Regions from separate parts of the Agarivorans sp. QJM3NY_29 genome, predicted to be linked through region 3. Evidence: predicted binding sites of a transcription regulator. Region 3 holds the regulator's gene; each other region holds the start of a gene.
What was found. Region 3 encodes sigma-54, which starts transcription at its own class of promoters, with help from an activator protein. Its sites were predicted from a motif close to GTTGGCACGNNNNTNGNNT; they were not measured.
Positions count from the first base shown of each region.

Region 1 (10,340 bases), 440 kb from region 3:
GCCATCCGGTAGAAGTAGTTGGTAAGAAACTTCGTGGCTACATGAAAGACATGAAGAAAATTGCCGTTGGCGGTTAATCTTCTCGCTTTTGGCTAATGACGATTAGCTAACTGTGAAATTGAAAGCCCTGAGCAATGCTCGGGGCTTTTTTTGTCGGACTTATCCCCACGGCAAAACAGCACTGCCAACACGCCATTACGACCAATCAGAATCACTCGTAAAAAGCAGCGCTTTCGCCTACGGCGCCGTCATAAGCTTTGTCCAGCTAAAGCTTACCAGCAAAAGAAAGGCTGCCCTGCATCTTCTTAAATCCTGTGTTGCGCACTCACTAGGGCGTCGAAGTAACTCGCTACGCTCAAACAGACTTCAACGAATCTCCCTAGTTCATTTACGCTACTCGGAGAAGATGATGGGGAAGCCCCACTTGGATAGTTGTTGAGCTTTCTTTTATTAAATCGGTTTGCGATTAATAGTTCTTAATTTCAAATGAGTGCCTGTAGCGATTTTGATTTCACGAAGCTGAATATAGCTTAAGTGTCTGTTATCAAAGCGCCACAACACAAAGCGTCATCTCTTTTCATACCTTCATTATCGCCGAGTAGCGCAAGTGTCTAAGTGATAAAGTCGAAACCTGTTTGAGCGTAGCGAGTTTTTCGACGCACTTAGATACGAGCAACGCAGGAGGAAGATAATGCAGGGCGAGTTTTCTTTTTGCTTCGTTTTTCTTTGCTCGTCAAAGAAAAATGACGTCGCCGTCCAGGCGAAATCTACATAACCAGCTCACCTAAAAATCCAATTAAAATAGTAGACTAAAAACAAGAGCTTTCGCCTACGGCGCCGTCCAGGCGAAACCCAAACTGACCACTCGCGCCACAGCCACTAAGAACCCAAAATATAAACCCTCCATCTTCGCCGAGTCGGCAAACAGCCTAAGCAACGTTCTCTACAATAAAAACGAGATCACAATAGCTTATCGTTGCTTCGCATAATCCTGAGGCGTGCAGCCAAATTGCAAGCGAAAGGCCTGCACAAAACTACTAACACTTTTATAGCCTAAGGAATGTGCAACCAAGCTGGAGCTTTCCCCTCGGCTCAAGAGCTCCAGTGAGTTCATCAAACGAAAGCGGCTGCGCCATTGGCGAAAAGTCATCCCGGTTTCGGCTTTAAATAAACGTTCGATGGTGCGCACACTCGCGCCCACTGATTTTGCTAAGTCTAACAAGGGTAAATTCTGATTGGGATTTTGCACCATATGATGGATCAGTTTCGCCAATCGCGGGTCATTGCCAGCCGGGATCCGCACTTCAAAGGCCGGTAAATTCTCCAGCTCGTCAATCGCCACCAGTCCCAAACGCTGGATACTCGTTTGGTTCATGCTTGGAGGATCTTGATTAAGTCGCAGCACAATTTCGCGCATCAAGGGACTCATGCTTAACATCACCACCGCTTGTTCATGTTGGCGAATAGGAAATGACGGGTCGATGTACAGATTACGAATTTGAACAGCAGTTTCACTACTCACCTGATGATAGGTATTCATCGGGATCCAAACCGAATGAGTCGACGGCACCACCCACACGGCTTGTTCGCTGGTCACTCGCAATACCCCTTCCATGGCCCACAATAGTTGGCCTCGCGGATGGGAATGCGGTGAAATATTGACTTCGGCGAGCATATCTCGGCCATTGCTTAATACTGGTCGGCTCGCATCAATCGTGAATGCGATGTCGCTAGGCGGCAACATTGTCGCATTAGGAATAGGTTTTGTCATATTTACACCTTAAAACGACAAAGAGGATTCGCTATCTTAGAAAGGCAAGCACAATCATTTCAAGTCTTTTTTCACTCTTTCAGGAGAAGCGAACGATATGGACAGCAAACTCAACTTTAAAAATGTGATTCTATTGATGGCATTAGCTCTCGCCCTATGGTTCACGCTGTTTCCTATCGAGGGTCATGCAGATGGATTTTCGCATAGCGCCGCGGTGGTCTTCATTACTCTGATCTTTTGGAGCACTGGTGCACTCCCCCCTTTCCTCACCGGTTTGCTATTTTTTGCTTTAGTTGCAGTATTTAAACTCATCGCACCCAACATCTTGTTCTCTGGATTTGGCTCAACTGCGGTGTGGTTGATTATCTCAGGCTTTATTATTGGTTCTGCGATCTCCGTTTCCGGTTTGGGTAAAAAGCTCGCCTTCAGCATTGCTCCCTATTTAACCGCCAGTTATCCTCGCTTGATCGGCGGCCTGGTCGCCAGTGCGATGTTGCTGGGCTTTGTGATGCCCTCTTCTGTTGGGCGTTCGGTGGTATTAATTCCAATCGGTATGGCATTGGCCGAACAGGTGGGCTTTAGCCTAGGCAGCAACGGGCGTCGCGGGATCGCTACTGCACTGGCGCTAGCTTGTAATATGCCAAGCTTTGCAATCTTACCGTCCAACATTCCCAACATGATTTTGGCGGGCTCGAGCGAAACCCTGTTTAACATTCACTATCACTATACCGAATACCTACTGTTGCATTTTCCTGTCTTGGGGATCCTGAAGTCGCTATTGATCGTATTGCTGGTCCTGTGGATCTTTCCGGCAAAAATTTCATCCGCCACGGGAAAGCATTCGCCCAAACCAGATGAACCATTTGATAGTAAAATTCAAAAACGAGTTGGCATTATTTTGGGTATTACCTTGTTGTTCTGGATCAGCGACTCACTACATGGGGTAAATCCTGCCTGGGTCGGTCTAGTGACCGCGATTATCTTACTGATGCCCAAATGGGGCGTGCTGGCGGCGAAGTCCTTTAACAGCGCCATCGACTTTGGCACCGTCATCTTTGTTGCCGCAGCCTTGGGTTTAGGCGCTTTGGTGAACGCATCCGGGCTGGGTGAATATGTCGGGCAGGCTTTTAGTCACTTACTACCCAACACCGTAGAAAATACTTTCTTAAACTTTATGTCACTATCACTGATTTCGACCTTTACCGGACTCATTACCACCATTCCCGGAGTACCAACGGTGCTCTCTCCGATGGCAGCAAATTTTGCTGAGGCCACCGGCTTTAGCCTACCCGCGGTATTAATGACCCAAGTGATTGGTTTCTCAACGGTGCTGTTCCCTTACCAGGTTGCACCTTTAATCGTCGCGATGCAGCTGTCTGGCGAGCGCCTGGCCGATCTGCTTAAAATAACCCTTCCACTGGCATTACTGACCATTGTGGTACTGATGCCTCTGGACTATTTGTGGTGGAGACTACTAGGCTGGATAGCTTAGACCGGCGAGTGATAGCTGCAGGCAAATAAGCCACGCGCGCTCTGAACCACGGTTTGGCACTGAGCAAGGCCTTGGCATCAGCTTGAAATAAACCCACAAAATATAAAAGGAATTAGCGTCAACTCATGACAACTCAGACAATAAGGTTTAAGTTAAAGCATCAGCATACACAAGGGAGCTGTTATGCCTGTACCCTACGAGAATCTCGCTCAGGATAAGTCCAGGGGATGCCTGGTTGGTCTAGCGGTAGGGGATGCCATTGGCACCACCCTCGAGTTTCAGACCCCAGGGAGCTTTAAACCCCTCACCGATATGGTGGGTGGCGGTCACTTTTGTTTAAAGAAGGGCCACTGGACCGACGATACCTCGATGGCTCTGTGCCTCGGACATAGCTTACTGGAAAGTGAGGGGTTTGACCCAGGCGATCAAATGCAGCGCTACTGCAATTGGCTGGATAAAGGCTACATGAGTAGTATTGGTGTTTGCTTTGATGTAGGGGTGACGGTCTCCTCCGCCCTGCGCCGTTATCAAAAAACCGGCCAAGTCTTTGCTGGCTCCAAGGCACGCTGGAGCTCTGGCAATGGTTCGATCATGCGCCTAGCGCCGATCCCGATTTTTTACCAGCAACAGCCACTTGCAGCGGTTCATTATGGCGGCGAAAGCTCACGCACCACTCATGCCTCACCGCTATGCATCGATGCCTGTCGCTATTTATCGCTGCTATTACTGAGCTTGATTGAAGGTGGCGACAAACAGAGTTTTCATCACATCGCCTACACCCCACAAAGCGATGAAATAAGCCGCATCAAGGCGGGTGAGTTTCTCGAAAAACCTTACGCTGCGCTAACCGGCAGTGGCTATGTGATTGAGAGCCTCGAATCGGCACTGTGGTGTTTTATCAATAGTGACGATTTTGAATCCTGCGTGCTGGCGGCGGCCAACTTGGGCAACGATGCCGATACCACCGCCGCCATTGCCGGTCAGTTAGCTGGGGCTTATTACGGCCATCAAAATATTCGTCAGGACTGGCGGCAGGCCTTGCATCAACACCAACAGATTGCCAGCTTGGCCGATGGGCTGTTCGCGGCTTCACAAAACCAGCCAGAACACGTCATCGCAGCCCGATGAATTCGCAGCTCTACAGCCCCAGCGCCAGCGAAACGCAATTATTGCAGCAGATCTGCCTGCCGCTGAATCATTGCAATCTGCCTTCCTGGTTACTGGCCAGCTTGGCCTATCAGCAACAGCCGATCCCCTTGCAACTGGATTTAATTAGCACCTGGTATCCAAAATTATTTACGGGTGTAAAGCGGGCCGAAACTGCCGAACAACGCGCCGCACAGTTTAAAGACTTTATGAATTTTCGCTTTAACTTAGCGCAGGGGCGCAGCCAAGCAAACCCAAACGACCAACCTCCGCCGCGGCCGAAGGTCAACTATCGACGGCTATTGCTGGGGTGGTTATTTGACTCCGATAATCAACAGGGAGCGGCGTGGCGCAGCTGGGTGGAGTCACGCTTTGGCCTGCTCACTTGTTTTCACCATGAAACGCTGGCCGATCCAGACGGCCCGGCCTATTTGCGCTTTCGCCAACAGTGTAGCCAAGCGACCTACAATACCAATGAACTCTATGACCAGTTAGATCTACTCTACTGCTTTTGCCAACAGGAGCTGCGGCTGCGTCACCCCAATGGCGAGCACCTCAGCCTCTATCGAGGTTGCACCGCCTTGCCGGAATATCACCTCGAAGGACAAGCGGTAAAACTGTTCAATAACCTCAGCTCCTTCACCGCCGATCCCGAGGCGGCATTACGCTTCGGCTCAAAAGTGTTTGCGGTGCAGGTGCCTTTGAGCAAAATCGTCTGTTTCGAGTCGCTACTGCCCCGCAGCCTGCAAGGCGAGCAAGAATTCATGGTCTTGGGTGGCTTATATCGCGTCGAACCTTTCAAGTTTTAAAGACCAGCAGTTGACAGAATATCAATGAGTGATGCACGTTGGTCTAAGTATATTGCTATTTGGAGCATTCAATGATTAAAACCAAACAATTAAAACTAAGAAAACCCGATACAAACGACATCGACATTATTGCAGAGATTTTATCTTGTCCGCTGCAAACTAAATATCTTCCTCACGAAAAACCATATTCAACACAACAACAACGCAGTTATCTAGAAAATCGAATACAGCATTGGCAAGAGCATCAATTTGGAACCTTTATTATTGAACTTACCCATCAAGCCTCTAAAAAAATCGGCTTTATCGGTTTTGAATATGCACCGAACCCAGCGTTTATCGATATCCGAATGGGCCTGGTCCATGCCTGCGGGGGTTATGGTTATGCGACTGAATCGGCACATGCAGTCCTAAAATGGGCTTTTAATCAAAACATAGCCAATGCGCTCTATGGGGTTGCTGTACAAGAAAATATTGCCTCCCAACGCGTGCTTACAAAGATCGGAATGAAACCCGTGCAAGACGTAGATCTATACCATCGACCGGGTCTGATCAACTTTGTCATTGAGTCGCCAAAGTCATAACACCATCATCAAATCCACCTGAAATGAACTCACAGAGGACCCAGACAAGCATGCAAATAGTCACCACAGAAAAACAAGAAAAGGAACAAAATATTCAGCGCCACACTCTCAAATTGATAATTCGGTAAAATATGAGTCAACGCCTCCGAACAGAGCAGATTTTGTATTAACTAGAGATGAGAAACAGCAATTCCCATCCAATGAAGCAAAGCTCTCTGACCGCGAGGCCATAATCTACAGTCATAAACTGATTCAATATAATTGCTTGTTAACGACGCTTCAAGATAGAAACTAAGCATTTGTTTTTAAAAAAATATTACTAATATCGAGCGCTGATAGGTGAATCACATTGTCAATACTCAAATTTGCAAAATAGCAAAATAGCAAAATAGCAAAATAGCAAAATAGCAAAATAGCAAATGATAAACACAACCATTGGGCCGTCTGAAGGCGTTTAATACTCGCCTCAAAAAGTGCGGCCAGTCCACCGCCAAACCGTTCGAGATGGCACTAAAAAAGCCCCATGCAAGGCATGGGGCTGTTCACAGGCGCACAGGAAAATAGCTAAAGCTGATTTTAGATGCAATTACGGCGGCGCGATAACACCACAAAGCCTAAGCCAAGGGCAAATAAAATAGAACTCGAACCTTCACTCACCGTCGCAGGAATTTGCGGCTCTTGCCAGTTAAAGCCGGTATTGTGGAATTCTCTGGCACCGGTGAAACTCTCTGCCGCAACACTGCCATCAAACACTGCACCACCAACCAAATCGGCATCCATTGCCAATATCGCGCCGACAAAGGCGATACTGTTAAAATCGATAGTTTCTGCTTCGTAGAAGTTCCACAAAATATTCGCCGCGCCAATGTTCAGGCCATCATCTAAGATCCCAAAACCGCTGGTAAGGTTGACCCCTCCGGCTACCGATACCGCAGAGCCGGCTACGTTAATAACCACCGTTTTAGCCGAGCCAGCCGCTAATGACAAAGAGTTATTTTGGGCAAACACCTCACTGAAGTTGACATTAAATACCGCCATATCATCGCTACCACTATAAGACAAGTGACTAGTGCTAAAGCTACCATTTGCAGTTAAACCGGAAAAATATGCGGAATCGGCACGTAGTTGCGACTCAAGACCAGCCATATTACTGGCCATGGCAGCTTGCTCGCCTGCCGTCACTTTTTGCACACTGGAGCCGCCACCATTTAGGTTTACGTTGCTCACATTTAAGTTGCCACCGTAAGTCAGGCTACCAGCATTCAGGTTAATATTCGAAGCATTGATATTGCCTGCAACTGTAACCGTATCTTCAAAAGGGACGGTGGTTTCACGAATCGCAAAAGTTGGCGATTGCCCAGCGGCATTTAAGTCACCACCAATAATGGTTCGTCCTTCGACTTCTCCACCTTGGTAGTGATAGTCACCAGTGAGGATTAAATTGTAATCACTTAAAGGCGTTGCTTGGCTAGCTGCTGAGTACAATAAGGCAACACCGATCACTGCTGCTTGGCCAAATTTTTCATAAAACATATAACTTTTCCTGATACTGCTAAGTCGCCTAAATTTATTCAATGTTTTCAAAGTGAAACCGTGATAAGCGATGGTTTCTCGACCGCTCAGTCTGCGCATCAAAAGCAAAAATTAAGCCAACAAGTAAATAACCATTTAATTCAATGCCTTACGAATAAGTAAATAAAACTGTACATGAGGAATGATGCAAATGTGTAAAAAAACTCGACAACTGCTCAATATTAGCATTTCAGCAACAAGCTTTAGATTCGCCTCATCATACGATACGAGCTTAAGCTTGAATGAATTTGTCAAACCGACTATCCATACATGCACTAATATCTGTCGTCACAAACCGACCGTTGTAAAACAAACTAAAGATGGTTGCCGGAGAAGGGCAGTTTTGCGCCTGCTGGCAAGTATCAAGCTTAATAACGGTCAATGGAATATGACGTTTTTCACAACTTTCTCTTAAAGATTGAGTCGCATGATATTCAGCAAAAGGGCAGCGATTAGAAAAATAGACGACACAGCCTTGCGGTACAAGCCCCGGGCTTTTAAGCTGAGCAGCGAAGCTAGGGAGTACCAGCTCCTCGTCGAAGGCTAAACAGAGTAAAACGAAGCCATCCGCAATTTCATCGCTCACCACAAAACCCTGTTTAATTAACCATTTGCTATCGCTCATAAAATGATTTTTGTTGCGACCCGCCACCGCAACTAAACCTAGTTTGGCCTGCTGCTTGGCATCTTCAATCGCTTGGTTTAAAAGATATAGACCATGCCCATGGCCTTTATATTTTCCCGACACCCAAAAACAACCAAGCGCCAAGTAATTAGGCGCCACGATCGGCAACCATGCGGTTTCGGCAGGACCATATTCAATAAACACCTTTGCCCGTTGATTGAGGCGTTTGAATACATAGCCTTGCTCAAATTGTTGGGTTAACCAGTCTTTTTTTGCCTGATAACTTTGTTGACACTTTTTATCCGAAAATGCACAGCAGATATGCTCAGTTGCAATATTCGACGGACTTAAACTGATGTATTCCACTTTTCAACTCCTTGCTCCTTAACCTTCATCCATTAACTCCAATCAAGCGCTTGGTTCGCCAATAAATAAAGACCACTTTCTACACAAACGCCACTTTCATGCGCCTTAAAACCACACATGATAATGGTACTCACTCATAACAAGCGTTTATAAGTTGAGCCATGCAAGAAGCCACGATCTTGTTTGCCAAAAGTGACATACTCACCAGAAATAACCAGAAATCTCGATGACACGACTCATTGTGACTATATTGTAAAATAAGCTGATAATGCCCCCCAATTAAAGTAGGTGCCCGATGAAGCAACTGACTGCCCTTATTTTATTTATTTTAAGTACGACCAGTACCACTGGTTACACAGCGCAAACAGAGCGAGTTTACTCTGTGGGGATTGTGCCTCAATTTGAAACCAATAAACTGCATCAAATTTGGCATCCAATACTGCTGCAGCTAACCGCTAAAACAGGCTACAAATTTAAATTGTTGGGCTCCACCTCTATCCCTGATTTCGAGCAAGACTTGGCCGCTGCCAAATACGACTTCGCTTACATGAATCCTTACCACCTGCTGATTGCCAATCAGCAAGCTGGTTATCTTCCTTTAGTTCGCGATCATGGCCGTAAGCTTTATGGCGTATTAGTTGTAAAAAAAGACAGCAATATCACAAGCCCTACACAACTAGATGGCAAGACCTTGGTTTTTCCGTCGCCTAATGCACTGGGCGCATCGCTACTGATGCGACAAGAACTGAAAGACCAATATGACCTCAACTTTAACGCTCGCTATGTCAAAACTCACGACTCTGTTTACCTCAATGTATTATTAGATGAAGCAGACGCAGGCGGTGGAGTGCAAAAAACCCTGAATCGCCAAAAGAAACAATATAAAGAACTACTAAACATCATTCACAGCACCGCAAAAGTAGCGCCTCACCCCTTTACTGCACGACCTCAAGTTCCAATTGAAGTAAGAGAGCGAGTACGTGATGCTTTATTAGAGATGGGCAGCTCAAAAAAGGGGCTGTTACTATTATCCAAGATCCCTATTAACAGTATAGGACCGGCAAACCTAGATGATTATTTACCACTCAAAACAATGGACCTTGAACGTTTCTATGTGGCGCCAAATAAATAGATGAAAATTAATTTAAAGCTCGCGATACCACCTTTGATAGGCCTGATTCTGATAAGCCTGATTATTCAGTTGTACTGGATCCCGCTGCAATTGGAAAACGCCAAGACAGAATATAAGAAACATACTTATGAATTGCTCACTTTGGGAGAATCATCAATTGCCAAGAGCCTACTACAACGAGACTTGGGCGCTTTATACGTTCACCTCGAATATTTAGAAGAAACCTATAAGTCTCGCTGGCAGAACATCGCGCTATATAACTATAACAACAAGCGTTATTACCCCATCGTAAAACCATCGCTAAATGACAAGCAGAGCAAGCAACTAATTCATATTGTTCATGAACTAAGTTCAGGAGAGAAATATCTAGGTCGTATTGAGTTAGACGTAAACTGGAGTGATAAGCGACAAACCGTTATCTCGGATATTAATAAGGTGAGAAACATGGTGATAGGCTTGGTTTTATTAAGCCAACTCATTGCCCTATTAAGCCAATATAAAATTATCTATAGGCCACTTAAAAAGCTCAGCCTCGCCACCCAGAAAGTCGTCGAAGGTGATTTTAGACCGGCACTCCCATCACTAACGGAAGACGAAATTGGCGATCTAAGCAAAGCATTTAAAACCATGGTAGAAGAACTGGCATTCCGTAAAAATGCGCTTGACGAACATGCTATTATTAGCGCCGTAGATCGCTCAGGTCGGATCACCTACGTCAACACCAAGTTTTTACAAATATCCGGTTATTCTGAAGAAGAACTGCTCGGCAAAACTCACCGAGTGATTAAATCAAAAGTTCATTCACCAGAATTTTATAAGAGCATGTGGTCAACCATCACTCAAGGC
Region 1 covers NZ_CP194036.2:4,655,124-4,665,463, forward strand. The annotation lists gene ilvC (ketol-acid reductoisomerase) at 1-77, shown strand, start outside; gene ACRRS0_RS21205 (helix-turn-helix domain-containing protein) at 971-1,771, opposite strand; gene ACRRS0_RS21210 (SLC13 family permease) at 1,908-3,263, shown strand; gene ACRRS0_RS21215 (ADP-ribosylglycohydrolase family protein) at 3,447-4,391, shown strand; gene ACRRS0_RS21220 (NAD(+)--dinitrogen-reductase ADP-D-ribosyltransferase) at 4,388-5,218, shown strand; gene ACRRS0_RS21225 (GNAT family N-acetyltransferase) at 5,290-5,799, shown strand; gene ACRRS0_RS21230 (choice-of-anchor A family protein) at 6,376-7,332, opposite strand; gene ACRRS0_RS21235 (GNAT family N-acetyltransferase) at 7,604-8,362, opposite strand; gene ACRRS0_RS21240 (phosphate/phosphite/phosphonate ABC transporter substrate-binding protein) at 8,658-9,494, shown strand; gene ACRRS0_RS21245 (diguanylate cyclase domain-containing protein) at 9,495-10,340, shown strand, end outside.
Region 1: the regulator sigma-54 is predicted to act here: its motif matches at 7,435-7,453, upstream of ACRRS0_RS21230 (choice-of-anchor A family protein).

Region 2 (10,340 bases), 2.3 Mb from region 3:
TTTTGGTTTTGTAGCTGGTCAATCACCGCGCTCAGTTGGCGAACTTTTTCGTTGCTTGCTTGAATAATTTCGCCATTAATAGTGTTTAACTCTTGGCACTGCTTGAGTAATTGTTGGATCCGCTCAACTTGCTCGGCTAACTCAGGAACGTCAATTAATTGTTGAGTTTGTTCCGACGATTCTAAATCATGATCAGCTTGAGTGATTGCAGTTAAAGCTTGTTCTTTTTGAGACGCGATTGCGTATAAGGCAATTGTATCATCACCAGCTAAGGCGTGCTTTTCTTGTTCCAAAAGAGAAAGCAGCAAATTAAGTTGCTGCTCTTGAGTATTCAGTAGGGCTACGATCATTGGCTAATTATCCAAAAGCTTTATTAAACTCACTTTCAAAGTCACCCATTTTTTGGGCTACCTTATTGGCATCAATTTGATAAGTACCATCGGTCACAGCTTGCTTGATTGATTCTAACTTAGAACTTCTGCTGTCAGAATCGTTAAGCAAATTCTGCTGAATACGGTTGAGTTGTTGTGCTTCGTTGGTAAGCATAACTGAATCCTGGGCTGCAGCAGAGCTAGCAGTTGAACGTTGTTCAGTGCTTTCTTTCGTCCCTTTGTCGGTGACTCGGTTAGAGTCAAGCTGACTTGGACGGCTTCCACCTAAGTTATTAATGTTTAAAGCCATAATGGCGCCCCACAGTTAATCAATTTTCGTATTCAATATAGCTATCGGCTTTCAATGTCAAAACTTGAGAAAAAATTTAAAGTTTTATCTCAACTAAACCTAAGGCCTTTATCCGACCAGTGACTAGGCGTTGTGACTTATTGTTTCTTACTTTTATGGTATCACCGATACTACCACTAGATAAAGCCGTTCCCTGAGTGCTAACACTTAAACCGCCTGCACCGGCAGAAATTATCACAGCATCTCCTTTACATATTAAGCAAATATCGCGCCCATTTATTATTTGGTCTTTTCTTAAACTCCGTTTAAGCTTAGCACCTAATAGCGAGTTAAGTTCGGTAAAGTAGTTTCCGCGTAAGCGATTTTCCGGTAAATAAGATAGACTTAAGTGTTGTTTAGTCAGTACGGCTCCTTGTTGAAGAGGACCGTTGGCAATCACAACCAATAATAATACTTGTTTTCTGACAGGGATGTATAATCGCCAATTGGTTTCGTCTGTGCAACTGACGAGAACACTAGTATTACGCCTTATCTCACCGTTTGCTAAGCTGTAGCTAAAGCCACTAGGGCAGTTAGGTATAGCGATGCGTTCATCCAATTGATTAGCGGTTAACTCAATTTTTTGATCGGGCTGGTGAGTGATGTGAGAGTCGACAAAATTGATAGCTGATTGTTCCAGCTGCTGGTGTAACTCGCTAGTGTGAGCTATAAGACTAAAGAAAATTAATAGTAACGCGGTGATAAATTTTTTTAGCATTTCTTATATGATACCGATTAAAGCAAAGTAACAATTGGCTTTTTTGTCTATGCTTAACAAGTTGGCACTAGGTTAAACAGCGTCAAAAAAACGGCTATTAAGTAAGATTAAGTATTAGTATACAGGGGTAAGCAAAGTTAATGCCCTTTTCTAGGTCTAAGGAGTGACAAACGTATGGCGGGTATTTTAGATTCGGTAAACCAACGGACTCAGTTGGTTGGGCAAAATCGCCTAGAATTGTTGTTGTTTAGGTTAAATGGTTCTCAGCGCTACGGTATTAATGTTTTTAAAGTCAAAGAGGTATTACAATGTCCTCCGCTAACGGCATTACCTAAGCTTAATCCTGTGATCCGCGGTGTGGCACATATTCGAGGTCAAACCATTTCCGTTATCGACTTAAGTTCAGCGACTGGCGGCCGACCTATCGAAGATCTTTCTAAGTGTTTTATTATTATTTCTGAGTATAACCGTTCGGTCCAAGGCTTTTTAGTGGGCTCAGTTGAAAGAATTGTCAATATGAATTGGGAAGATATTCTGCCACCACCAAAAGGAGCTGGTAAATTTAACTATCTGACCGCGGTTACCGAAGTAGAAAAAGAGTTAGTTTCTATTTTGGATGTCGAAAAAATCTTGGACGAAATTTCTCCGGTAAGCACCACGGTTAGCCAGACGATCGTGGATGAAGCAACCGAAAATGTTAAAAATGATAAAAAAGTATTAGTGGTTGACGATTCATCGGTGGCGCGTAATCAGGTGAAAAAAGCGGTGACATCTTTGGGGGTTGAGGCACTTCTTTGCCAAGATGGGCGTGAAGCTTATGAATTATTGGTGAATATGGCAAAAGATGGGCCGATTACTGATCAAATAGCGTTAGTTATTTCTGATATCGAAATGCCAGAGATGGATGGTTACACGCTGACAGCTGAAGTGCGCTCTCATCCAGACTTAAAGAATTTACATATAATCTTACATACTTCGCTCAGTGGAGTATTCAATCAGGCGATGGTAAATAAAGTTGGTGCTAATGCCTTCGTTGCTAAATTTAATCCTGACGAGTTGGCTGCGGCTGTTCGTCAATCGTTATAGAAGAGTGTGGACGCATTTGTGAGAACAATCACTGACGATGTATATAAACAGTTCTGTGGCTTTTTAGAGAAGCAATGTGGAATTGTATTAGGCGATAACAAACAGTATTTAGTGAAAAGTCGTCTGTCTCCGCTAATGGCTCAGTACTCTATCGCAAGTTTAACCGAGTTGGTTCAAAAAGCGATGAGTTTACGCGAGCGAGATCTCCGTGCTTCGGTGGTCGATGCGATGACAACCAACGAAACCTTATGGTTTCGTGATACTTATCCTTTTCAGTTATTGGGAGATAAGCTTTTTCCTGAATTCCAAAAACTCACTCGACCAGTTAAAATTTGGTCGGCGGCTAGTTCATCGGGACAAGAACCTTATTCAATCATGATGACCGCTCTTGAGTATCAAGCGAGAAAGCCAGGTGCTTTATCGATGGGTGTTCAGGTGGTTGGGACCGATATTTCGCCGTCAATGCTGGAACATTGTAAGCGTGGAGAATACGATTCTTTAGCTTTAGCGCGTGGTTTATCGCCTGAACGTAAACGTCAATTTTTTGAAGCCAGCGGTGACGGTCGTTTTCGAGTGAATGACAAAGTTAGAAAAAATGTCAATTTTCGCCCCCTAAATTTACTCGATAGTTATTCATTAATGGGTAAGTTTGACATTATTTTCTGTCGAAATGTGCTTATCTATTTTAACGCTGAAGTAAAATCTAAGATTTTGAATCAATTTGCTCAGGCTTTAAATCCTAATGGCTATTTGATGCTGGGCGCTTCCGAGTCAATTACTGGTTTAACCGATCGATTTAATATGTTGCGATGTAATCCCGGCATTGTATATCAACTGAAATAGTTTCAACGATAGAGCGGCAGAATAGGCAACTCTTGCCGCTTTTTGCCGCTAAAGGTCCTTAAGTATTCAGTGCTTCGCCTTACTCAGGCTTTACTTTCCTATTTACTCTGTATTCCCAACGTCAAAAAAACACTGGCACAGCTTTTGCATTTTTCCATTTGTAATTGTGCGAAGAGGTGTGTATGGCAATAACTTTCGATAAAGCATTAGGTGTTCATCAGTATACGGTTGGGGTAAGAGCTCGGCGGTCTGAGGTTCTCGCGAGTAATATCGCTAATGCCGATACACCTAATTATAAAGCACAGGATATTGACTTTAATAAGGCTTTTGCAGCCGCGAAGGCTGGACAGCACAGTGGCATGCAGCTTACCAATGATCGTCATATGGGCGGTGGTAGCAGCCAATTTTCAGAATTAGGTTTTCGCATCCCTAACCAGCCCGACACGGGCGATGGTAACACCGTCGATATACAGCAAGAAAAAGCAGATTTTATGCAAAATGGTCTGGAATACCAAGCTGGTATCGGCTTTTTGTCTAGTAAATTTTCTGGTTTACGTAATGCGATTAAAGGAGGTCAATAATGAGTTTCTTCAACGTGTTTGATATCTCGGCTTCAGCGATGAAGGCCCAGTCGGTGAGATTGAATACTACCGCCAGTAATTTGGCGAATGCTGACAGCATCAGCTCTAGTATTGACCAAACCTATCGTGCTCGAAAGCCAGTGTTTGCTGCAGAGTTAGAACGTGCGGGTAACGCTCAAGGCGAGTCGGCAAAAGTTAAAGTTGCTGGTATTGTCGAGTCGGATGCCCCTTTGCGTAAAGAGTATTACCCAGAACATCCCATGGCGAATGAAGATGGTTATATCTTTAAACCAAATGTTAATGTGATTGAAGAAATGGCCGATATGATGAGTGCCTCGCGCTCCTATCAAGCGAATGTGCAGGTCACTGAAGCTGCGAAGCAAATGCTAAATAGCACTCTCAATCTGGGTAAAAGTTAAGGAGTAGGTCGTGTCTACTATTGATCCACTACAAGGTAACCGTTGGCAACCTGAGTCGATTGTTCCGGAAAGTAATAATAATCAGTCATTAGGGCAGGAAGACTTTTTCGCGCTATTGACCACCCAGTTGCAATATCAAGATCCGAGTAAGCCAGTTGATAACGCTGAAATGATCGCGCAAATGGCTTCCTTCCAGACTTCTGAAGGTATCGCCGAGCTGGGAACCAAATTTGACACGATGAACTCGATTATGAATTCGTCTGCAGCTTTGCAAGCCTCAACGCTAGTGGGGCAAAAAGTATTGGTACCCTTGGACTATGCCCACAATACGGGCAGTGGTTTTGAAGGGGTAGCGGTGACAGGCGCTGCAACGACCAATGTTAAAGTGACGATTGAAAATGAAGCTGGAGAAGTCGTTACAGTTATCGATTTAGGTGAGGGGAGTGGCAATATGAACTTCTCTTGGGACGGTACTGATTCCAACGGGAATCAAATGCCAGATGGAAAATATAACGTCAAAGTAAATGGCGTTCAGGGCGGTAAAGAGATCAGTTTACCCACCGCAACTTTCGCGAATGTAAGTAGTGTAAGTTTGGCTGGTGGTACATCTGGCGTAGTCGTCAATTTAGAAGGTTTGGGTGGTATCGCGATGAGCGATGTCCTTGAAGTTGCCAAAGCCTAGTAAAGTATATAAACGATAGGAGATTGAGAGATGTCATTTAATATCGCGTTGAGCGGCATCAATGCCTCGCAAAAGGATCTTGACGTAACCGCGAATAACATTGCGAACGTCAATACCGTTGGTTTTAAAGAGTCGCGGGCAGAGTTTGCCGATGTGTATGCAACATCGATTTTCTCAAATGCTCGTACTGCAGTGGGTAACGGAACCAAAACGGTGGATGTTGCACAGCAGTTCCACCAGGGAAGTTTGAACTTTACCCAGAATGCTTTGGATTTAGCGATTAGTGGAGAAGGTTTTTTTGTTACGGCTGCTGATTTGACTACCCAGACTCGCGAATTTACGCGTGCTGGTGCCTTCAAATTAAATGCGGATAACTTTATTGTGAATTCGCAAGGCCAGTATTTACAGGGATATACGGTTAATAACAGTGGTACTCCTTCGGCAGTGAGTATGGCGGCGACAAACGCCATTCAGATCAGCGCTGAAGTTGGTACACCGACCCAAACCAGTGAAGTCAATATGAGCTTTAACTTGCCCTCTAGTGGCACGACTCATGATATTGGTGACTTCGATCCTTCTGATAGTAATACTTATACCTCAGCAACTTCGGTGACTGTGTACGATTCTCAGGGTGGGTCTCATGTTGCGGAAACCTTCTTTGTAAAAGATTCCTCTGTGGCAAATACTTGGCATAAGTTGATCTATGTTGATGGTGAACCGACCGACGTGAGTGGAGGCACTGCTCATGTGCCAAACGCGGGTAATACCAACGCGACGATTCCGGCTTCGGCTACTTTAACATTTGATAGTACGGGGGCCTTAGCATCAACAGTGCCTGCGGTTATTGAAACGGTCGCTTTAGGAACTGCGCCACCAAATGGCCCTGGTGGGGTTTGGGATGCGGCGACGGGTTCGGTAGATTCTACGCAAACGCTTATCTTTAATTTGAACGGACCGACTCAGTATAACGCAGCTTTCGAAGTGTCTAGTCTTTCGCAGGATGGATCGACAGTTGGTAAATTAACTGGGATTGATATTGGGCCTGACGGTTTAGTGGTTGCGTCTTATAGTAATGGTCAAACTTCGAATATTGCTAAAGTTTCAGTGGCTAAGTTTGCGAACAATCAGGGCTTATCACAAATCGGTGATACATCCTGGCAACAAACACAATTAAGTGGTGAAGCGATTGCAGGTGAAGGTAACTCTGGCACTTTTGGTAAAATTAACTCGGCTTCCTTAGAACAAGCCAACGTGAACCTCACTGAACAGTTAGTTAACTTAATTAGTGCGCAACGAAACTTCCAAGCGAACTCTCGAGCACTGGAAGTGAATTCAACTCTACAGCAAACTATTATTCAAATTCGATAATCATATCGGATGACATAATAATAAAAAGGCAGCCTTCGCTGCCTTTTTATTTACTTGATTTATATGGTTTTTTATTGGCTTTGTTATAAGTTTTTATTGTTTGGCACCATAATTGCTCTATTTCTCATGAGTCAGCTATTTGACGAAGGGAATAAGATGGACCAATTACTTTATATATCGATGACCGGCGCAAAACAAAATATGCAGTCGCTCGCGGTGCGAGGCAATAATCTAGCGAATGCGAACACGACTGGCTTTAAAGCCGATCTAGAAAACGCACGAGCGATGCAGGCATTTGGCCCTGGTTTACCGTCGCGAGTATTTGCCATGACTGAGACCCCTAGTCAAAATTTTGCCAACGGTATGTTAAAAACCACGGGTCGTGATTTAGATGTTGCGATTCAGGGAGAAGGTTGGATTTCGGTTCAAGATAAAGATGGTCAAGAAGCATTGTCTAGAAATGGCAACTTTACGATCTCGGCAGCAGGGGTTCTACAAACCATGCAAGGTCAGCCGGTGTTAGGTAATCAAAATGCACCGATTATTATCCCTTTACCTGTTGAAAAGCTTGAAATTAGCGAAGATGGCACCATCGAAATACGACCTGAAGGTGCGCCAGGTGATGCCCTGGAAGAAGTTAACCGAATCAAATTGAGTAAGCCTTTTGCTGGAGATTTAAGCAAAGGCGGTGATGGTTTATTTAGAAGTACCACAGGTGCTGTATACCAACCAGACGCTACGGTTGAACTGACTAAAGGTGCATTAGAAGGCAGTAATGTAAATCCAGTCCAAGAGATGACTCATATGATTAGCATGCAACGCCAATTCGAAATGCAAATAAAAATGATGAAAACTGCTGAAGAAAACGAAAAAGCGACTAACAGTTTGTTGCGCTTAAGCTAGCAATAAGGAGTGTACTATGCATCCCGCATTATGGATCAGTAAAACTGGCTTAGATGCCCAGCAAACCAATGTATCGGTTATTTCTAATAACCTCGCTAACGCCAGTACTATTGGTTATAAAAAAAGCCGAGCGGTGTTTGAAGATTTACTTTATCAAACTGTGAATCAGCCTGGCGGGCGTTCTTCACAAAACACCAAAATGCCTTCCGGTCTAATGATTGGCGCTGGCGCAAAGGTGATTGCCACCCAAAAGAATCATGATCAAGGTAATGTGCAAACCACGGACAATTCCTTTGACATGATGATCGACGGTCGTGGCTTTTTCGAAGTATTAATGCCTGATGGCACGACTGCTTACACTCGTAATGGTCAATTTAGTTTGAATGACGAAGGCACGATAGTGACTCCGGGATCTGGTTATCCGCTGCAACCCGAAATCCAAGTACCAGCCGATGCACAAAGTTTTACGGTGGGTGAAGATGGTGAAGTGAGTGTTCGCTTGCCCGGTCAAACCGATAGTCAGGTAATTGGCCAAATTACCCTGAGTGACTTTGTGAATCCTTCGGGCTTAGAGCCTCAAGGTCAGAACTTATATTTAGAAACTGGTGCCAGTGGTGCACCGCAAAATGGGATTGCTTCCGAAAATGGCCTTGGTTCTATTCGCCAAGGAGCCTTAGAAACATCCAATGTTAATGTTACCGAAGAGTTGGTGAATTTGATTGAAGCACAGCGTGTTTATGAGATGAACTCAAAGGTTATATCTACCGTCGATCAAATGTTAAGTTTTGCAACTCAACAATTGTAAACACAGATCAGAGAGAGGGATGACTGATGTATAGATTAGTCGTAGCGTTGATGAGTATAACGATGGTGGGATGTGCAAGCGTCAATCATGCCGTGGTTCCCGATGACCCGACTTATGCACCTGTTTATCCAGAAGAAGTTGCAATAGAAGCGCGCGTGACTGGTTCGTTATTCGCTGAAGCTGTTGCAAATAACCTATATGCAGACAAAAAAGCCCATCGCGTTGGTGATATTATTGTGGTTAACCTTGCAGAACGAACTCAAGCAAGTAAGTCGGCTAGTAATGATTTAGCCAAAGATAAAAATTTCAATCTCAATCCAATTACCGTACCGGGCGGGGTGGCAACCATTGGTGGCAACCCAATTGAGCTTGGCTTAACTCAAAATAGTGCCTTTACTGGGGAAGCAGATGCCGCTCAGAGCAACAGTTTAGCGGGTAATATCTCAGTGAATGTGGTCAAAGTATTGGCCAATGGCAACATGCTCATTAGTGGTGAGAAGTGGCTGATGCTTAATAATGGCAATGAATATATTCGCTTAACCGGGATTATTCGTTCCGATGATGTGTCACCAGACAATACCATTCCTTCATTACGTATTGCCAATGCGAGAATTCAATATGGTGGTACTGGTGATTTTGCCAATACGACCGAACAAGGTTGGTTGTCTAAGTTCTTTAATAGTCCTGTATGGCCGTTTTAAGCGTCGTTAGCTCGAGGAGTCGTCCCATGTTTAAACGCAGCATTATGATGTTCAGTATCGCTTTGTGTTTGTTGGCAAACACCGTGAGTGCTGCGCGACTAAAAGATGTCGCCGATGTCGCAGGTGTGCGAGCCAACCAACTCACGGGCTATGGCTTGGTGGTTGGTTTACCTGGCACTGGTGAAAAGAATAGTGAATTTGCTAAGCAATCATTTGCGACGATGTTACGCAACTTTGGCATTGTATTGCCTGCGGGCACAAATTTAAAAATTAAAAATGTCGCGCCAGTTGCTGTATATGCAGAGCTTCCCGCTTTTGTGAAACCGGGGCAGACCATTGATATCACGGTATCTGCGATTGGTGAAGCGAAGAGCTTACGTGGCGGCGCATTGATTCAGACTTTTTTAAAGGGGGCCGATGGTGAAGTGTATGCCTTGGCTCAAGGCAGTCTTATTGTTGGTGGTTTTGGCGCTGAAGGTGCGGATGGCTCCAAGGTGATCTCTAATACTCCAACGGTTGGGCGTATTCCCAATGGTGCGATTGTTGAACGAGCAGTGCCTTCGCCATTTATGAGTGGTGATACCATCACTTTTAATCTGAAACGTTCTGATTTTACTAGCGCGAAACGTCTTGCCGATACCATTAATAGTTTGGTTGGGCCTAATACGGCGACACCGATGGATGCATCTTCGGTACAGGTTTTCGCGCCTCGAGATCCTGGGCAACGAGTCGCCTATTTATCAACTTTAGAAAATCTTACTTTTGAACCCGCATCAGAGTCAGCCAAAATTATTGTCAATTCACGTACTGGTACCATTGTAATTGGTAAAGATGTGCGCTTATTACCGGCTGCCATCACTCATGGTGGGCTGACGGTGAAAATATCTGAGACCCCGGTTATTTCGCAGCCAAATGCATTGTCTGATGGCGAAACGGTAGAAACGACAGCGAGTAACATTGAGGTGACTCAAGAAGATTCTCGGATGTTTAACTTTGACACCGGTGCATCATTAGATGATTTGGTTCGAGCGGTTAATCGGGTGGGGGTTGCGCCTGGTGATTTGGTCTCCATTCTGGAGGCGCTGAAGCAAGCTGGTGCCATTCAAGGCGAGTTATTGGTGATTTAATCATGGCAATGGACGCAGTCAAACAAAGTGCAAACTACAATGACTTGGCCAGTTTGGATGAGCTCAGAAGTGCAGCTCAGAAGGATCCGAACAAGGCCTTAAAACAGGTTGCAAACCAGTTTGAAGCATTGTTTATGCAGATGCTGTTAAAACAGATGCGTAAAAGTAATGCCGCGTTTGAAAGCGATTCACCACTGAATAATCGACATACCCAAACCTACCGAGACATGCATGATAGCCAAATGGCCTTGGAATTATCGTCTTCTGGCGCTCTAGGTTTAGCGGATCTTATCGTTGCGCAACTTAACCCCTCGGCCGCAAATATTACGCCTGCCTCGGTATTACGAGGGGGCCAGGAGATTGATTTAACGACTCGCTCGCTTGAGC
Region 2 covers NZ_CP194036.2:1,957,035-1,967,374, forward strand. The annotation lists gene flgN (flagellar export chaperone FlgN) at 1-350, opposite strand, end outside; gene flgM (flagellar biosynthesis anti-sigma factor FlgM) at 358-681, opposite strand; gene flgA (flagellar basal body P-ring formation chaperone FlgA) at 758-1,438, opposite strand; gene ACRRS0_RS09020 (chemotaxis protein CheV) at 1,613-2,524, shown strand; gene ACRRS0_RS09025 (CheR family methyltransferase) at 2,543-3,367, shown strand; gene flgB (flagellar basal body rod protein FlgB) at 3,550-3,948, shown strand; gene flgC (flagellar basal body rod protein FlgC) at 3,948-4,367, shown strand; gene ACRRS0_RS09040 (flagellar hook assembly protein FlgD) at 4,378-5,049, shown strand; gene flgE (flagellar hook protein FlgE) at 5,080-6,417, shown strand; gene flgF (flagellar basal-body rod protein FlgF) at 6,574-7,320, shown strand; gene flgG (flagellar basal-body rod protein FlgG) at 7,337-8,125, shown strand; gene flgH (flagellar basal body L-ring protein FlgH) at 8,152-8,826, shown strand; gene ACRRS0_RS09065 (flagellar basal body P-ring protein FlgI) at 8,853-9,953, shown strand; gene flgJ (flagellar assembly peptidoglycan hydrolase FlgJ) at 9,956-10,340, shown strand, end outside.
Region 2: the regulator sigma-54 is predicted to act here: its motif matches at 3,499-3,517, upstream of flgB (flagellar basal body rod protein FlgB).

Region 3 (10,340 bases):
ATTTCTTCGATGAAGATTGCGGGTAGCTAGTACTTGTTGCTCTTTCAGCGTCTATTTCTGTTTAAGATAAGCATTTTAACAGCGGCCTGTGGTATGCCGCTTTGTTTTCTCCGAAAATACAGCTCAAGCTTGCTTCAAAGATAAATTTTTCGTCAGCGCTTAGGCTGATTGATATTTAGTAGGAGCTTCGATTTAGATACTCCTGCCTTAAGCTAATACTAAGGTGGCCATACCTAAAAAGGAGAACAAGCCCATCACATCGGTGATGGTGGTTAAGGCCATTCCCCCCGCTAAAGCGGGGTCGATATTAAATTTTTTCATTAATAAGGGAATACTAACCCCAGCTAATCCGGCTAAGGACATATTAATGAACATCGCCCCAGCGATGATAATGCCTAAAGTCCAGTCACCTTTCCATAGGGTGATCACTACCGAAATAACACTCGCCCAAATTAAGCCATTTAACATACCGATTGCGGCTTCCTTACCGATCAACCAGCGAGAGTTGCCCTCGCCAATGTGGCCCACCGCAAGCCCCCGGATCACGAGCGCTAAAGTTTGATTGCCAGCGATGCCACCCATACTAGGAACAATAGTCATTAAGATCGCTAGCGTTGCCAATTGTTCAATCGTTGATTCAAACATATTGCTAATCGACGCTGCAATTAAAGCCGTACAAAGATTCACCGCTAGCCAGACGGTGCGCCGTTGAGTACTTTTTAAGACCGGGGCGAAGGTATCCTCATCATCGTCCATCCCCGCCATCCCCATCATCGAGTGTTCCGCATGCTCACGAATAATATCCACCACATCATCGATGGTAATTCGGCCTAACAAGCGCCCTTGTTCATCAACTACTGGGGCAGATATCCAGTCGTGGCGTTCAAACAGGGAAGCCACGTCATCTTCATCCATGGCGACCGGTATGGTTTCGGCATTACTATCCATTACCTCTCTGACGTTGACGCTTGGATTAACGGTGAGCAAGGTTGATAGTGGGATATCGCCGAGTAGTAAATCATTCTCATCGACAACATAAAGTGCATCCGTTGCCTCAGGAAGTTCGCCCCTAAGCCGCAAATAGCGCAATACAACATCAATACTGACATCTGCCCGCAGGGTGATGGTGTCGGTATTCATGATACTGCCAGCGGTGTCTTCTGGATAAGCGAGCGCAGCTTCGACTCGATGGCGGTCTTGGCCATCCATTTGCGACAACACCTCTTGATAGACACTATCGGGTAGGCTGCGAAGCACGTAGGCGATATCATCGGTGTCCATTCCCTCGGTCGCTGCAGCAAGGGTTTCGGGGGCCATTAATTGGAGTACCCCTTCCATGACATCTTCGTTTAATTCTTCGAGGATCTCACCGTGCTTTTCCGGATCGGTGAGTTGCCATAATACTTTTCGACCTGCGGGAGGGCTAGATTCTAATAGTAGAGCGACATCACAAGGCGGCATCTGATGAAGCATTCGCCTAACATGCACAAACATACCACTATCGAGCGCTTGGTTTAGCTCCTGTAGGCGTTTGTGTTGATTAGGATTTAACTCCATCTCTTCAGGCATAAGCGGTCCTTATAGTCGTGTAAAGATTAAACCACGCTTTTAGAGCGGGTGAACCTGTCGCGGATGGTACAAAGGTTTTCAGCGGAACCCTTTGGGTAACATGTGTCACAGTTTACGGCTTGAGTACCTGCATCAGTGCTGTTTCTACGCGATAGGCTCTGCCTTGTCCGCTACGATATAAATATTCACTAAAAATGCAACAGGACTTAGTGTAGCAGTTGCATCAATAAATTCGCGTTATTCCTCGTCGAAGTTTGCTTCAACGAGTTGTTGTATGGCATCGAGAGCAGCCTCTGCATCGTTACCTTCAGAGATTATCGTGAGGGTATTGCCTTGAGCGCTTGCCAACACCAGCAATCCCATCACGCTGGCAGCCGAAGCGGTTTTTTTCCCGTCAATAATACTTACTTCAGCTTCAAATTCTTGTACCAATTCGACCAGTTTGGTGGCTGGGCGAGCGTGTAAGCCCAGTTTGTTTTTTACGACGACTTGTCTAGTGAGTTTCAAGTTTATGTTCCAAAGTTCGATGGCGCCGCTGCACCTTACGTTTTTGACTAAAGTGTTCAGCCAGTTGTTCGGCGACATAAACACTACGATGTTGTCCGCCAGTACAACCAATTGCGATGGTCAGATAGGCGCGATTATTGGCTTCTAAATGCGGCAGCCAAGATCCTAATAAATCAGCGATTTGCTGGATGTACTGCTCTACAAGAGGCTGCTTGGCTAAATAATCTTTAACCGCTTGATCGAGACCGCATAAAGGTCGTAGTTCTTCTTGCCAGTGCGGGTTCGGTAAAAAGCGAGCATCAAATAGGTAATCGGCATCATTGGGTACGCCATTTTTAAAGCCAAAGGACTCAAACACCATAATTAATTGCTGCTGTTGTTCTCCGGTCACTCGCGATCGAATGAGCTGACTCAATTCATGTACGGATAAACGCGAGGTATCTATTCTTAGGTCAGCATTGCGAGAAATGGGGGCGAGCAGGGCGGTTTCAGATTCTATGGCCTTGGCTAGAGACATGTCGTTTTGACTCAGTGGATGAACCCGCCGAGTTTCACTGTAGCGGCGGATCAGCGCATCATCTTTCGCGTCGAGAAAAATACTTAATAGGTTAAGCTCAGAGCCTTCATCGCGAATTAGTTGACCGATGGGTGAGGGTTCATCAGGTAAATTTCGCACATCAATGCTAATGGCGACTTTGGTGTACTGTCTTTTTAGGTGTTCAATTAAAGGACGCCATAATACGACTGGTAAATTGTCGACACAGTAATAACCTAAATCTTCTAATACTCGTAGTGCGACCGTTTTACCTGAACCGGAGCGCCCGCTAACGATAATCAGTTCCATGATAACCCCTAATAACGATTAGAGTCTTAGGCTATCATGATCGTGTATAATTCGTCATCACTTTGTGCTGTACGAAGTTGTTTGCATATTTGCTTATCGTTAAGTTTTTCAGCAACTTGAGCGAGAGTATTTAGATGTTGTTGACATTGGTCTTCGGGAACCAGTAAGGCAAATATTAAATCAACGGCTTGATTGTCAATGGCGTCAAAGGAAATCGCCGGAGTACAGCGTAATAATACTGCGGTCGCATGGTATTGATTGCCTATTCTACCGTGAGGGATCGCGATGCCTTGGCCAATGCCAGTACTGCCCATGCGTTCACGATTTAATAAACTTTCAAATATACTTTTAGATGTGGTGTCGAGTTGCTTCGCAACTAGTTCACTGATCAATTCCAATGCTCGTTTTTTTGACGAACATTGGACTGCACTTTGGGTGCAGTCCAAGCTTAGTACTTTATCTATTTGCATTACTATGACTAATGTTTGGTGAGTTTTTCTTTATGCTTAATGACTTGGCGATCGAGCTTATCGATGAGGCTATCGATGGCCGCGTACATATCAGCGTGTTCTGAAGTGGCGAATAATTCACCACCATTTAGGTGTATAGTGGCTTCGGCAATCTGATTCAGTTTTTCGACATTGAGAATAACATGGACATTATTAATTTGGTCGAATCGTCGTTGTAGCTTAGTAAACTTAGTGTGGACATATTCTCTCAAAGACTCAGTGATTTCTACGTGGTGTCCAGTAAGGTTAATTTGCATAGATGTCGTCCCCTTTATAGTGGCCTTTAAATAAGGCTCTTACGTTGGTTAGAAGGTGGAATAGCCAATGACTCACGATATTTAGCTATCGTACGCCTAGCCACCTTGATGCCTTGATCTGCCAAAATATCAGCGATTTTACTATCGCTGAGTGGTTTACTGGTATTCTCGGCAGCAACCAGTTTCTTAATTAATGCACGAATGGCTGTTGAGGAGCATTCTCCTCCACCATCGGTAGCCACATGGCTAGAGAAAAAGTATTTGAGTTCGAAGATCCCGCGAGGGGTATGCATGAATTTTTGAGTCGTGACCCTAGAGATCGTGGATTCATGCATTTCAACCGCTTCGGCAACATCATTCAATACCATCGGTTTCATGGCTTCTTCACCATATTCAAAGAAAGCTTGTTGGTGATGCACGATGCAATTAGAGACTTTCAGTAGGGTTTCGTTACGGCTTTCAATACTCTTGATGAACCATTTTGCTTCTTGCAGATGGCTGCGAATAAACTGGGTATCGTTGGCGTTGGTCGAGGTTTTAGTCATCGATGCATAATGTGAATTGATGCGTAGTTTTGGCATCGCGTCAGGATTGAGTTCAACCACCCAGCGACCTTGACGTTTAATCACCGAGACATCGGGAATTACGTATTGGGCTTGATTTGGTTCGACGGCATTACCAGGTCTTGGCTCTAAGGTGTGAATCAGCCGCATCACTTCGCGTAGCTGCTCCTCTTTTAACTTGGTTTTACGGGCCAATAAACGAAAATCTCGATTTGCTAATACGTCAATATGATTCGATACGATGTCTTTCGCTTCATTCAGCCAAGGTGTTTGTTCGCTGAAACGACTTAATTGGATGAGTAAGCATTCCTGTAGAGAGCGGGCAGCAATACCAACTGGATCGAAGTGCTGAATACGTTTAAGTACTGCTTCAATTTCATCTAACTCGACATCTAAATCATTATTTTCAATCGAACGTAGTCCCTCAAGTAATTGCTCACAATCTTGGGTCAGGTAACCTGATTGGTCGACTGCGTCGATGATGGCGAGGGCGATCGCTTGGTCTATTTCACTAAAAGGCGTGAGGCGCATTTGCCAGAGCAAGTGATCTTGTAAGGAGTCAACGGTTTCACCTTGAAACAACATGTCGTTGTCATCACTGCTGCTACCGGATGAAGAGCTGGCAGGAGCCGAACTCGCGCTGTAAATGTCATCCCAAGTTGAGTCAACCGGAAGATCGTCTGCGACGGTATCTTGACTAATGGCATCGCCAGTTTCCATCTGGCTGCTATCGATCTCCGTTTGGCTATTGTTTGCATCACTATTTTGCTCGCTGGCTGATTTAAATTCAGCCGAGTCTGCGTCATTTGCTTGCGCTTCATCTGCTTCTAGCAGAGGATTACTCTCCAAAGCTTCTTGGATTTCCTGCTGCAGATCCAGCGTCGAAAGCTGGAGTAAGCGTATGGCCTGTTGTAACTGGGGGGTCATGGTTAATTGCTGACCAAGACGCAACTGCAAAGATGCTTTCATTAATTACCGCTGTTCCTTCTTTTTATTATCGCGTTTGAGGACATACTTTAACTATAGCTTGAATTGTTCACCGAGATAAACTCGTTTCACATGCTCATTTTTAAGTATCTCCTCAGGTTTTCCTGAGGCTATCAGTTCGCCTTGGCTAACGATATAGGCGTGCTCACAAACATCTAGTGTTTCTCTTACATTGTGGTCGGTGATCAATACACCCAGACCGCGATCACGAAGATGTTCAATGATTTTTTTTATATCGATAACAGAAATAGGATCCACGCCTGCGAAGGGTTCGTCAAGCAAAATAAACTTAGGTGCGGCAGCTAGAGCGCGGGCAATTTCTACTCGGCGACGTTCACCGCCCGACAGACTCATGCCTAAATTCTTGCGAATATGACCAATATGAAACTCTTCAAGTAAGTCATCGAGCGCGCCCATTTGTTGTTGTTTATCGAGGTCTTTACGTGTTTCTAAGACCGCTAAAATATTCTTTTCTACCGAGAGGCGACGAAAGATAGATGCTTCTTGCGGTAGGTAACCTATGCCTTTGCGAGCCCGGGTATGCATGGCGGTACTTGACAGATCTTCGTTGTCAATTAGGATCCGCCCTTGGTCCCTTGGGACTAAACCAACCACCATATAAAAAGTGGTGGTTTTTCCAGCGCCATTGGGCCCTAATAAACCGACAATTTTTCCAGTTTCAACATTGAGACTCACGTTTTTAACGACCTTGCGCCCCTTGTAACTTTTGGCAAGGTTTTCTGCAATTAAGGTACTCATGGTTGAGGCGTGGCCTTGGGGGCAACTTTGTTGAGTTGTTGGGGTAAGAAAATGGTGGTCACCCGATTGTTTTGGTCGCCCTGAGCAACCATTTCTTGTTTGTTAATGCTGTATTTAATCATTTGACCTTTGACTAAGCTTTCTTCTTGCTTCAGCAGTGCATTGTTAGTAAGCGTAAGCGTTTGAGTCTTCAAATCGTAACGCACTTCGTTCGCCTCTGCTTCAATGGGCTTACCATTATCTAAGAGCTGATAGAAGGTGGCTGGTTTGCCTTTTGCTATCATCACTTCGCTGCCTTTTTGCTCACTTCCGATAACGCTCAGTTCTTCGGCGCGCATTTTTATCGAGCCTTGAGTCACGACGACATTACTATAAAAAGTGACGCGATTTTCTTTGATATTAACCTGTTGACGGTCGGCATCGACGACAATTTGTTTATTGAAGTCGTCTTCAAGCGCTTGAGCCCCCCAACTGATGAGTAACAGGCTTGCTAAAAAGGCTAATTTATTCTTGTGGATTGTGGTAAACCGCTTCGATATCATTTAATAAAGTCACTATTTCATTGGCTAAATCACCGTTCATTCCGCGTCCATATAATTCGTAGGATGGGCCATAAACGGTAACGAGTTTATCACTATGCATGGTTTCGTTTTGCAGGTCGATTTCCAAGCTGTCTGTAATTAAGTCACGAACGTATTTGCTGCGACTCAAGTTTTTAATTACTACATTGTCATTTAACATGACCGTGTGTTGCTGCTGTACTGTAGCTTGATCGGCCACGATTTGCCATACAGGTTGTTTGGGATCGGGATATACCAAGATTTTTGGTTGGCTGAAAGTGGTGTGCTTGAGTTGCTCAAAATACGCCATCTGTTCGGCATAAATACGATAGCGGGGCCTTCCCTGTTCGCCAAAACTAACACTGTATAGCTGTTCGGCAATAAAATTGGGTTTATTGATTTCGCGAGTTTCGGTCAGTTGTTGGGTATCTGACGGGCTGAGCTGCCAAAGCACCAAAGCCACCATAAATAAAACCGCAAAAAACCAAGTGGGTTTATTCATATACTCATGCCCTGAGCATTTTGTAGCTGTCCTTGTGCCTGAAGAATTAAATCGCATAATTCCCGCACTGCACCATAACCCCCAGCGGTTTTAGTCACTAATTTGGCAGCTTGTTTACATAATGGATGGGCGTCATATACAGCAACCCCTAAGGCACAGGCATTCATGACTGGAACATCGACCACGTCATCGCCGATATAGGCACAGTATTCGGGGCTTAAGCTTAGCTTTTGTTGTAATTGTCGATAGGCTTGCATTTTATCTTGCTGGCCCTGAAATATATGCTGCACACCTAAAGCTTGCATGCGGGTGCTGACTAAATTTGATTGGCGGCCGGTAATAATCGCAACCTCAATACCTGCATTGAGTAATGCTTTAATACCAAAGCCATCATGGGTGTGAAAGGCCTTTAATTCTTCGCCATCATTACCGAGGTAGATCCGACCATCGGAGAATACGCCATCGACATCACAAATGAGCAATTTTATATTTCTGGCTAAACTGTAGTTTTGCTGGGTGACCGCACCGTAGGGCGTTTCAACACTCACTAATAGACTCCTGCTTGCAGTAAGGTGTGCATATTAAAAGCGCCAATTACGGTTTGTTGATGGAGCACAAATAGACCGTTAATTGAGTCTTTCTTCATCAGTTTAAGCGCATCAAAGGCTAACCAATCATCTTCTATTACTTTAGGGTTGTGTGTCATCACTTGACCAATTGGCGTTTCATGAATATCGATACGCTGATCTAGGATCCTGCGTAAATCTCCATCGGTAAAAATTCCGACTAAATGTTGCTGCTGATTGACGACGCCAACCATACCTAAACCTTTGGCGGTAATTTCAAATAGTGCTTCTCGAATAGTTTGTTCGACTACAACTAAAGGAATTTGTTCCCCGCTGAGCATAATGTCGTGAACACTCAATAGCAGTTTTTTGCCTAAACTGCCACCCGGATGAGATAGTGCAAAATCATCGGCAGTGAAGCCTCGAGCTTGGAGTAGCGCCACGGCTAAAGCATCTCCCATGACGAGCGTAGCGGTAGAGCTAGCGGTTGGCGCTAAGCCGAGAGGGCACGCTTCACGGGGAACGGCAACACACAGGTGGTAGTCGGCCAATTTTGCCATACTTGAGAGAGGGTTACTGGTGAGTGCAATTGAGCGTACACCGATACGGTTGAACACCGGGTATAAGGAGAGGATCTCTTCTGACTCTCCAGAATTTGAGAGCGCAATAACAATATCATCGGCGGATATCATGCCCAAATCACCATGACAGGCTTCGCCAGGGTGCACAAAAAAAGCTGGGGTCCCGGTCGACGCTAAAGTCGCGGCTATTTTATTGGCAATATGACCCGACTTCCCCATCCCGGTAAGGATGACCTTACCTTTACCCGCTAAGATTAACTCACAGGCTGCACTAAAATCTTGGTTTAAGTATTGGTGCAGATTTTCGATGCCCAAAGCTTCGATTTCTAAAACCTGTTTAGCGGTGGCGATATAATCAATTGACACTCAATTTCCCTCAAATAATGCTGAATAAAAATAGTCGCTTAAGCCGAGAATAATAACAGTTGATAGGCAACAAAGCTGCAGCATAATATTGCGCCTTCCCAACGTGATATTTTGCGACTTCTGCCAAAGAAGCTCATTGACATCACAAACAGTAATAAGGTTACCCCCATCATGACATAGAAGTCACGTTCGGCAGCAAGGGCGTCAATTGGACCGGGGGCGAGCATTGCGGGGACCGCTAATACGGCTAAAATATTGAATAGGTTTGAGCCGATAATATTACCCAGAACCAGGTCATCTTCTTTCTTGATGACCCCTGCGATACAAGCAGCTAGTTCTGGCAGACTGGTGCCGATGGCGATGATGGTCAAGCCGATCACTAAATCACTGATCCCAAAATAGCGCGCGATTTCTGAGGCTGAACCGACTAATATGTCAGCACTTATCGGCAATAATACTAAACCAACCGCAAGCCACAACAAAGCTTTGCTGGTTGCTACATCTTTGGGGACTTCCGAAGCGGCTTCTTCCATCATTGGATCTAGTTTGGCGTTGTTACGTTGACGTAGCGAGCCGATGATGAGAAAGGCCATCATGGTTACAAATATCGTCAATAATAAGGTACCTTCTATATATCCAAGATGTTGGTCATGTAATATCCAACCAGCAAATGCCGTGGCGGCTAACACCATCGGTAATTCTCTAAATAACGTTGATGATGAAACGAATAAAGGTTTGAATAAGGCGGTCACGCCGAGAACTAAAGTGATATTGGTAATGTTGGAGCCGATTACATTTCCCACTGCGGTATTCATTTTGCCTTCTAAGGCGGCGGTTGCTGAAACCATAACTTCTGGGGCAGAGGAGCCCAAGGCGACGATGGTTAGGCCAATAATCATCGGCGGTAAACCAAAATTGTTAGCAATAGCGGCAGCGCCAAAAACAAAACGATCAGCACTCCAAACTAAGAGCGCTAAACCAACAACTAATAATAAACATTCAACGAACATGGGTTTCCTTGGATCAACAAATATCAGTGATGCGGACAAAATAGCAAGCATTGTCAACATTTTCCTGACAAAAGGGAAGAGTTTAACCTTGAGTGTCATCAATTATCTCAATAATATGGCAGCCTTGAACAGTCAAGATTGCTGATGGAGTGGCTAAAAATTTGATTGAAGTAAAACAATTAGCATTTCAGCGCGGTGACAAAGTTATCTTTGAAGGCCTCGATTTGCGTATTCAGCGCGGTAAAATTACCGCAATTATGGGGCCTAGCGGGATCGGTAAAACGACCTTACTTAAACTGATTGCTGGGCAGCTAAAGCCGCAGTCGGGTGAAGTGCTGATCGACCAGCAAAATGTGCATCAGCTGAAACGTCGCGAATTATTCAAGTTACGTAAACGGATCGGCATGTTATTTCAAAGTGGTGCTTTGTTTAGTGATCTTAATGTTTTTGAGAATGTCGCGTTTCCCTTACGAGAACATACTCAGTTACCGGAAGTGGTATTGCGAAACTTGGTGTTGATGAAGTTACAAACCGTGGGTCTACGTGGCACCGCGCAGCTGATGCCGAGTGATTTGTCGGGCGGAATGGCGCGTCGAGTGGCGCTAGCAAGAGCGATTGCCTTGGAGCCCGAGCTAATTCTTTACGATGAGCCCTTTGTTGGTCAGGACCCCATCTCAATGGGGGTATTGATTAAATTGATCCAAGGCTTGAACCAAAGTTTACAATTGACCTCGGTGATAGTTTCTCATGATGTGAGTGA
Region 3 covers NZ_CP194036.2:4,215,817-4,226,156, reverse strand. The annotation lists gene pmbA (metalloprotease PmbA) at 1-30, shown strand, start outside; gene mgtE (magnesium transporter) at 208-1,569, opposite strand; gene ACRRS0_RS19080 (HPr family phosphocarrier protein) at 1,807-2,076, opposite strand; gene rapZ (RNase adapter RapZ) at 2,063-2,920, opposite strand; gene ptsN (PTS IIA-like nitrogen regulatory protein PtsN) at 2,947-3,390, opposite strand; gene hpf (ribosome hibernation promoting factor) at 3,399-3,686, opposite strand; gene ACRRS0_RS19060 (RNA polymerase factor sigma-54) at 3,713-5,218, opposite strand; gene lptB (LPS export ABC transporter ATP-binding protein) at 5,270-5,995, opposite strand; gene lptA (lipopolysaccharide transport periplasmic protein LptA) at 5,992-6,537, opposite strand; gene lptC (LPS export ABC transporter periplasmic protein LptC) at 6,500-7,057, opposite strand; gene kdsC (3-deoxy-manno-octulosonate-8-phosphatase KdsC) at 7,054-7,605, opposite strand; gene ACRRS0_RS19035 (KpsF/GutQ family sugar-phosphate isomerase) at 7,605-8,570, opposite strand; gene ACRRS0_RS19030 (calcium/sodium antiporter) at 8,609-9,580, opposite strand; gene ACRRS0_RS19025 (ATP-binding cassette domain-containing protein) at 9,730-10,340, shown strand, end outside.